One region of the Micromonospora sp. B9E7 genome, then DNA from elsewhere that is predicted to be linked to it. Evidence: riboswitches for the same ligand, from Rfam matches in the RefSeq annotation. Region 1 holds a riboswitch; the other holds the start of a gene.
What was found. Region 1 has a riboswitch for S-adenosylmethionine ahead of ABGB10_RS18785 (aminotransferase class V-fold PLP-dependent enzyme). Riboswitches for the same ligand answer to the same signal wherever they lie in the genome.
Positions count from the first base shown of each region.

Region 2: linked by a shared signal. The riboswitch ahead of ABGB10_RS22880 (ABC transporter substrate-binding protein) and the one ahead of ABGB10_RS18785 (aminotransferase class V-fold PLP-dependent enzyme) in region 1 are both predicted to bind S-adenosylmethionine.

Region 1 covers NZ_JBDPLX010000010.1:212,584-217,050, reverse strand. The annotation lists gene ABGB10_RS18790 (PrsW family intramembrane metalloprotease) at 1-1,414, opposite strand, end outside; SAM riboswitch class IV at 1,438-1,558, shown strand; gene ABGB10_RS18785 (aminotransferase class V-fold PLP-dependent enzyme) at 1,629-2,879, shown strand; gene ABGB10_RS18780 (FUSC family protein) at 2,962-4,197, opposite strand; gene ABGB10_RS18775 (metal-dependent phosphohydrolase) at 4,305-4,467, shown strand, end outside.
Region 2 covers NZ_JBDPLX010000015.1:111,099-115,565, forward strand. The annotation lists gene ABGB10_RS22875 (amino acid transporter) at 108-2,048, shown strand; SAM riboswitch class IV at 2,135-2,246, shown strand; gene ABGB10_RS22880 (ABC transporter substrate-binding protein) at 2,525-3,391, shown strand; gene ABGB10_RS22885 (amino acid ABC transporter permease) at 3,434-4,207, shown strand; gene ABGB10_RS22890 (amino acid ABC transporter ATP-binding protein) at 4,204-4,467, shown strand, end outside.

The DNA of each region.
Region 1 (4,467 bases):
CCACCGGCGGCGGGGCGGGAGCCAGCACCACCGGAATCGGCACCACCGGCTCCTCCGGCGCGTCCACCGGACGCTGGGCGCCGTCCGGGAAGCGCAGGTGGTAACGGCTGCCGTCCCAGATCCCGGTCGGAGCCTGCGGATCCCGACCGACGAAGACCGACCGGTACGCGCTGATCGCGTCCAGCAACTCCCGCTCCTCCCGGGCGGTCCGTTCCTGGTCGGCGGCCTTTCGGTCCAGGCCACGCAGAGTGCCGTCGCGAAGCAGGGCCAACCGGGTGGCGGCGGCCTGGTAACCGCGCATCGCCCGCACCCCGGCGTCACCGGCCACCCGGCGTGCCCAACTGCGGGCCGCGTGCCGGCGGCCGAGGCTGCTCAGCGCGGCCACCTCGGGCGGGCTCAGCCAGCCGGCGCGCACGTAGTCCGGCAGGACGCGCTCGGTGAGCCGCCCCTCCCAGGCGCGCAGCCACACCGCCAACCCCACCGTGCCGAAGAAGACCGGCACCATCAGGCCCAGGAAGCCGTACAGCATGATCACCGCCTCGCCGGTGGCCTGGGTCAGCGTGGGCAGCAGGTTCCACGTGCCGTGCAACATCATCGCCAGCAGCAGGCCGGCGATCGGGGCGAGCACCCGGACCCGCCGGTCGGCCGTCCGCGCCGCGATGCCCAACCCCACACCGGTCATCGAGGTGAAAAGCGGATGGGCGAACCCGAACAGCAGGATCCGCAGGATGAAGATCGCGATGACCTGCTGGATGCCGGTCGCTGGGCCGTACCGGTCGACTCCGGACGCGTAGCCCAACCCGCCCAGGTAGAGGATGTTCTCCACCATGGCGAAGCCGACCGCGGACAGCCCGCAGTAGACCAGGCCGTCGGTGATCCCGGACCACTCGCGACGGCGGAACACCAGCAGCAGGATCGGGCCGAGCGCCTTGGTCGACTCCTCGATGAACGGTGCCACCAGCACTCCGGTCAGCGCGGACGGCAGACCCCAGTCGGCGAAGCGGCCGGCGGCGAAGTCGTTCACGGTGAGCGAGGCGGCGGTGGAGACGAACGCGCCCCAGGCGAAGCAGAAGATCAAGTATTTCAGCGGCTCGGGTTCGTACCGGTCCAGCCAGAGGAAGCAGGCGACCAGTACCGGCACCGGCAGGACGGCGGCGGCCACCCCGATCAGCAGGGCCTGCACACCGAGCGACTGGCCGAGCGTGAAGACCATGAACACCGCGCAGGCGGCGATGAGCAGCACCACCCCGGCCAGCGCCAGGAACCGCCGCCAGCCCAGTCGGCGCCGCGGCATCCGGGGCGCCTCGCCGACGGACGGGGCTGGGGGTGCGGGCGGCGACGGCAGGGGTGAACCGGGCGGGGTGTCGGCCATGCGGTCAGCGTAGCCATCCGCCGCCGGCTGGTCCGGTCGCATCGGTAGCAGTTATGCTGCCGGCAGGTCACGAGTGCCAGCGCGAAGCCCCGGCTTGCTGGCCGGCAACCCTCGTCGAGTTCGCGGTGGGGTGCCCCGGGTGATGACCGGGCCCAGCCCGATCGGTGTGCTGGGCAAGCGCGGACCCCGTCCCGACAGTGCACCCGGGGTCCCTGACCCCGGAGGTTCCGGCGTGCCCGTCACCCTGCTCCCCTCGCTGCCCACCCGCTTCGACGCCGCGCCCGAGCCGGCCTCGTCGGGGCCGCTCGACGTCCTCGGCGTACCGGGCGAGATCAACCTGGACTACGCGGCCAGCGCGCCGTGCGCGCGGGCCGCCGCCGACGCGGTGGCCGAGCTGCTGCCGTGGTACGCGAGCGTGCACCGTGGGGCGGGAGCCCTGTCCCGACGCTGCACCCTGGCCTACGAGCAGGCCCGGCAGACGGTCGGTGACTTCTTCGGTGCCCGCGCCGACGATCACGTGATCTTCACCCGCAACACGACCGACGCGCTGAACCTGCTGGCGCGGGCCCTGCCGGCCGGTACGACTGTGGTCACCTTCGCCAGTGAGCACCACGCCAACCTGCTGCCCTGGCCACGCGGCTCGGTGCGGTTGCCGGTGCCCACCGACCCGGACGCGGCGGTACGCGACCTCGCCGCGGCCCTCACCGAACTGCGCCGGGGCAGCAACCCGGCGCTGCCGGTGCTGGTCGCGGTGACCGGTGCCAGCAACGTGACCGGGGAGCGGTGGCCGGTCGCCGAGCTGGCCCGGGTGGCGCACCGGCATGGCGCCCGGATCGTGCTGGACGCCGCGCAACTCGCCCCGCACGCCCCGGTCGATCTGCTCGCGCTCGACGTCGACTACCTGGCCGTGTCCGGCCACAAGCTGTACGCGCCGTTCGGTGCGGGTGTGCTGGTCGGCACGGCGGACTGGCTGGACGCCGCACCGCCGTACCTGGCCGGGGGCGGCGCCACCAGCCACGTCGGACCGGCCACCCACGACGTGAACTGGGCGACCGGCCCTGCGCGGCACGAGGGCGGCACCCCGAACCTGCTCGGCGCGGTGGCGCTGGCGGCCGTGTGCGCGGCGCTCGGCGACGCCGACCGGGCCGCGCTGGCCGCCCACGAGCAGGCGCTGCTGACTCGACTGCGGACCGGCATCGCCGCTCTGCCGCACGTCGTGGAGCTGCGCACCTTCGGCCCGGACGCGCCCCGCGTCGGGATCGTCTCGTTCGTGGTCGCCGGCCGGGAATCCGGCGACGTGGCCGCGCGGCTGGCCGCCGAGCACCACATCGGCGTACGCGACGGGCTGTTCTGCGCCCACCCGCTGGCCCGGCGTCTGCTCGGCGAGGCGGCGGGGCGTACCGGTCGGCGGGACCTGCCGCCCACCGCGCTGCGTGCCAGCATCGGGCTGGGCAGCACGGCGGCCCAGGTGGACCGGCTGCTCGCGGCGCTCGCCGAACTGGGCTGAGGGCTCGCGCGGCCCGACGCGTCGCGATGTTAGGAAGGGCCCCCTCCTATACATGAGGCGTTAAGGAAGGGCCCTTCCTTGCTCAGCCGACGGGTGGGGCGGTGGGCGGTTTCGGCGTCTCGTCGGGTGTGGCCGGCTCACCGACCGGCCGCTCCTGCTCCCCGAAGGCGGAGCGGATCCACCGGTTCGCCTCCTCCTGCTCGATCCCGGAGGCCACCAGCAGGTCGCTCGCGGTGGTCCGGATCTGGGCGACCACCACGCTGCCGGAGAAGCCGACGCCGGCCCCGTACGCCCGGCCGGCTTCGCTGACCGCCCGCAGGGAGCGCTCCCGGGCCTTCTCCGGCTCCTCCCCAGCGGCGAACTCGTGCTTGAGCAGCCGGACCGACTCGGCGAGGTGACCGATCGCGTCCGGCATCGGATCGGGCACCGGCTCGTCGTCCTCGATGAGGGTCACCGACCGGCGGATCAGCGTGCCGCTGTTACGCATCGCCCGGTCGATCGGGTCGGCCGCCTCCGCGTAGTGGATCAGTTCACTGCGGCGGTGCCAGCGGGCCGGGGAGAGGGTGGCCGTCTCCTTCGCACCCTCGATCGCCTCGGTCAACGTGGCCAGTTCCTCCTTGTTGTCGCGCAGCCGGTCCAGCGCCCGCTGGATGCCGGCGCGGTCCCGACTGCGTAACCCGTCGGCGGTGACGTCGAGTTGGGTGGCGAGCAGGTCCAGCGCCGGCCGGGCGGCCCGGTTGATCACCCGCAGCGGGTTCAGCGGAAGCAACACCGCCGTGACCAGCAGCGCGATCCCACCGCCGAGGAACGCGTCGACGAAGCGGGGGATCTCCAGGTTCTGGGTCGACGGGCTCAACGTCACGATCAGCACCGCCGTGGCCGCCGCCTGGATCACGATGGCCACGCTCGCTCCGGCGAAGATGGTGAGCAGGATCGCCACGGTGACCACCAGACCGAGCTGCCACGCCCCGGTGCCGAGCAGGTAGATCAGGAGGTCACCGACGGCCACCCCGACCCCCACCCCGACGATCAGCTCCATGGTCCGGCGGAACCGCTGGCCGACCGACGCGGCCAGGGTGCCGACCGCGGAGATCGGCGCGAAGACCGGTTGCGGGTTGCCGAGCACCTTGTGCGAGATCAGGTACGCGAGCCCGGCGGCCAGCCCGGCCTGTACGGCGAGTCCGCCGGCCATCCGTACCCGGTGCAGCCGGTCGTGCAGGGTTGCCCGGCCGCGATGGCGCAGTTGTTCGGTGGCCTCGGCGATCCGCGCGCCGTCGATGTCCACCAACCCCTCGCGCAGCGCGGTACGTCGCACCATCGGCTGTCGCTTGTCCCGGGCCACGGCCATGGGCGCGACTACCCGTGGTGGGCCGACTGAATCCTCCCCTCCCGCGCGTCGCGGGCGGATGCGGCAGACTCGGACGGGTGGTTGATCTGCTGGACCGGTGGCGGGCGGTGACCCGGGGCGCTGGCGCGAAACCCGACCCGGACACGACCCGGGCCGGGGAGCAGGTGATCGCCCGGTGGCGGGAGCCGCACCGGCACTATCACACGCTGGCCCACCTGACGGCGGTGCTCGACGTGGTGG
Region 2 (4,467 bases), on a different contig from region 1:
CGAAACCCGCGCTGGGGCGGTGTGGGTTCCCCGCACCGGCGGACGGGCGCGCCACCGCGGGCGGATACTCACGGTGACCAGGGGCGGGACTGACGGGGGACGCGCCGGTGGGGGTCGACGAACGCGCGGGCCGGCTGCGGGTGTGGCTGCTGCGTGCCGCCGCGGAGGAGCCCGTGCAGCATCCGGGGCCGCACGGGCGTCCACCGGAGCACCGGCACCACCCCTGGTGGAAGGTGATGTGTCTGACCGGGGTCGACTACTTCTCGACACTGGGCTACCAGCCGGGCATCGCGGCGCTCGCGGCCGGGGCGCTCTCGCCGGTGGCGACCCTGGTGCTGGTGCTGGTGACCCTGCTGGGCGCGCTGCCGGTCTACCGGCGGGTGGCGGTGGAGAGCCCGCACGGTGAGGGTTCCATCGCGATGCTGGTGCGCCTGCTGAGCTACTGGCCGGGCAAGTTGCTGGTGCTGGTGCTGCTCGGTTTCGCGGCCACCGACTTCATCATCACCATCACCCTCTCGGCCGCCGACGCGACCGCGCACATCGACGAGAACCCGTTCTGGCCCGGTGGGCTCAAGGGACACGAGGTGCTGCTCACGCTGCTGCTGGTGGCGCTGCTGGGCGCGGTGTTCCTCAAGGGATTCACCGAGGCCATCGGAATCGCCGTCGTCCTGGTCGCGCTCTACCTGACACTGAACGCGGTGGTGATGGCCGACGGGCTGTGGCGGGTGGTGACGCACCCGAGCGCGGTCGGGGACTGGACCACCACGCTGACCACCGGTCACGGTGACCCGTGGATGGTGGTCGCGCTGTCGCTGTTGGTCTTTCCGAAGCTGGCACTGGGTCTGTCCGGCTTCGAGACCGGGGTGGCCGTCATGCCGAGTGTGCGGGGCGATCCGCAGGATTCCGAGGCGCGACCGCTGGGCCGGATCCGTGGCGCTCGCCGGCTGCTCACCACCGCCGCCGTGATCATGAGCGTCTTCCTGATCACCAGCAGCGTGACGACCACCATCCTGATCCCGCCGGAGGCATTCCAGCCGGGCGGGCCGGCGAACGGTCGGGCGCTGGCCTACCTGGCGCACGCCCATCTCGGGGAGGTGTTCGGCACCGTCTACGACCTGTCCACCATCGGGATCCTCTGGTTCGCGGGGGCATCGGCGATGGCCGGGCTGCTCAACCTCGTACCCCGCTACCTGCCCCGCTACGGCATGGCACCGACCTGGGCGCGGGCGGTCCGGCCGCTGGTGCTGGTGTTCACCGCGGTGGCGTTCCTGATCACGGTCGTCTTCGAGGCCAGCGTGGACGCGCAGGGTGGCGCGTACGCCACCGGGGTTCTGGTGTTGATCACGTCGGCGGCGACCGCGGTGACGCTCGCGGCGGTGCGGCGCCGGCAGCGCGGCCGCGTCGTCGCGTTCGGAACCATCGCGGTGATCTTCGTCTACACCACCCTGGCGAACGTGGTGGAACGCCCCGACGGGGTCAAGATCGCGACGTGTTTCATCGGCGGGATCATCCTGGTGTCGGTGCTGTCCCGGTTGTCCCGGGCCTACGAGCTGCGCGTCGACCACGTCGAGCTGGACCCGGTCGCGGCCCGGATGGTCGACGAACGCGCCGGACGGCGGATCCGCCTCGTCGCGCACGAGCCCGACCGCCGGGACGAGGCGGAGTACCGCGCCAAGCTGGCGCAGACCATGGCGGACAACGACTTCCCCGACGACAGCGACGTCATCTTCGTCGAGGTCCAGGTCACCGACCCGTCCGACTTCGAGACCGAGCTGCTGGTCCGCGGCAGCGTGGTCGACGGCCGCTTCCCGGTACTCAGCCTGGCCAGTTCGTCGGTGCCCAGCGCGCTCGCCGCCCTGCTGCTGGAGATCCGCGACCGCAGCAGTCGGCGCCCACACATCTACTTCGAGTGGAGCGAGGGCAGCCCCGGCCGCAACATCCTGCGCTACCTGGCGTTCGGGCAGGGCGCCATCGCCTCGGTGACCCGGGAGATCCTGCGCCGCCACGAGCCCGACCCGCACCGTCGACCGCACGTGCACGCCGGCTGACCTGCGAGCGGGCAGCTCGTCGCGCACGGTGAGCGTGGTCATAACGACTGGACGATCCACCCGTGCCTGCTGCTAGCCTCGGCGCAGGTCATGAGTGCCAGCGCGAAGCCCCGGCTCGCTGGCCGGCAACCCTCCTCCGCGGTGGGGTGCCCCGGGTGAAGACCAGGCACCGACGGGACGTCGGTGCAAGCGTGGCCTGGCACCCAGGTCAGCACAGACCCGGGAGAACCATGCGCATCCTCAGCACCACCCCACCGACAGACGTCGCGGATGTCCGCGCCGGTTGGCCCTCGCCGGCACTGACCCGGCGACGGCACGTGGACATGATGCGAATGTGCAGCGCCGCGTGTCGTCGCGGCACCACGCACTAGCGCAGCGCTCCTCCCGAACCCTCTCCCTCTCCGGTACGCCCATCGGGCGCGCCGTCGGCGACGCACACCCGTGCGTGCCGGGACACGACCTTTTCGGAGACACCCGTGCGACTTCTTCCTGCCCTGACCCGTGCCACCGCCCTGGGCGCGGCCACCATCCTGGCCGCCACCGCGCTCACCGCCTGCGGCGACGACAGCTCCTCCGACGCCACCGCCAACCCGTACGGCCTGGCGCAGCCGGGGGTGCTGCGGGCCGGCACGCTGACCGACGCCCCGCCGAACGTGTACCTCAAGGACGGCAAGTTCACCGGCTTCGACAACGACCTGCTGACCGCCGTGGCCGGCAAGCTCGGCCTCAAGGTCGAGTTCGTCGGCACCGACTTCTCCGCGCTGCTCTCCCAGGTCAACAACCACAAGTTCGACGTCGGCAGCTCCTCGATCACGATCACCGAGGCACGGAAGAAGACCGTCGACTTCGGCAACGGCTACGACTTCGGCTACTTCGGCCTGGACGTCCCGGCCGGCTCCCCGATCACCGGCTTCGACCAGCTCGCCGGCAAGCGGGTCGTGGTGGTGCAGGGCACCGTGCAGGACGACTACGCCACCGGCAAGCAGCTCGACCCGGTGCGGGTGCCGGACTACAACGGCGCGATCAACCAGCTCAAGGCCGGCACCGCCGACGCGTGGATCGCCCCGGCCGAGATCGGCGAGAAGTCGGCCGCCGACAGCAACGGCAAGATCACCGTGGCGGCCAAGCAGCTCAGCCCGGCGCCGACCGCGTACGCCGTCGCCAAGGGCGGCGACAAGCTGCGCGAGGCGCTGAACAAGGGCCTCGACGAGGTCATCGCGGACGGCACCTGGAGCCGGTTGCAGGCCCAGTACTACCCGGGCCGGCCGGTCCCGGCGGACTTCAAGCCGGGCAGCGGCACGGTGCCGGTGTCGGCGGCGCCGTCCGCGTCGTCCGCCTCCTGAGTACCCGGTGACGAGCGAGCAGGACGGTAGGAGAGGCGACCGATGGATCCGTTGAGCACCCTGTGGGAGACGTTCTTCGACTGGGACGCGATGGGCGAGGCGCTGCCCGAGATGTTGACCGTCGGGTTGCCGAACACGCTGATCCTGGCGGTCTCCGCCGCCCTGCTCGGCTCGGTGCTGGGGCTGCTGCTGGCCGTCGCCGGGATCTCCCGCAGCCGGTGGTTGCGCTGGCCGGCACGGGTCTACACCGACGTGTTCCGGGGGCTGCCGGCCGCGGCGACGATCCTGTTGATCGGCGTCGGGCTGGCCCCGCTGGGCATGCAGGTATGGGGACCGGACCCCTACCCGTTGGGGATCCTGGCGCTGTCGCTGATCGCCGCCGCGTACATCGGGGAGATCTTCCGCTCCGGCATCCAGTCGGTGGAGGCCGCCCAGTTGGAGGGCGCACGTGCGCTCGGCTTCTCCTGGAGCGACGCGATGCGGCTGGTGATCATTCCGCAGGGCATCCGGCGGGTCCTGCCGGCCTGGGTCAACCAGCTCATCGCGCTGATCAAGGACTCCAGCCTGGTCTACTTCCTCGGCCTGGTGGCCAGCCAGCGGGAGCTGTTCCGGATCGGGCAGGACTACGCGGCCACCACCGGCAACGAGTCCGCGCTGCTCCTGGCCGGACTCTTCTACCTGGCGCTGACCGTTCCGCTGACGCACGTCGTGAACTGGATCGACAGGCGGCTGCGCCACGGCCGGCCAGCCACCGCACCGGACGACGAGGACGACGAACTGCCGTTGCCCGCCACGATCCAGGGAGACCGTCGATGACCACCACCACCGCCACCTCGGTCAGCCTCGACGTACGCGACGTGCACCTCGCCTTCGGGCCGAACCGGGTGCTGCGCGGCGTCGACCTCACGGTGCCGCGGGGCGCGACGGCCTGCGTGATCGGCCCGTCCGGGTCCGGCAAGTCCACCCTCCTGCGCACCATCAACCGGCTGATCGAGCCGGACCGTGGCGACGTGCTGTTGGACGGGCGCAGCGTGCTGGGCGACGACCCGGACGGCCTGCGGCAGCGGGTCGGAATG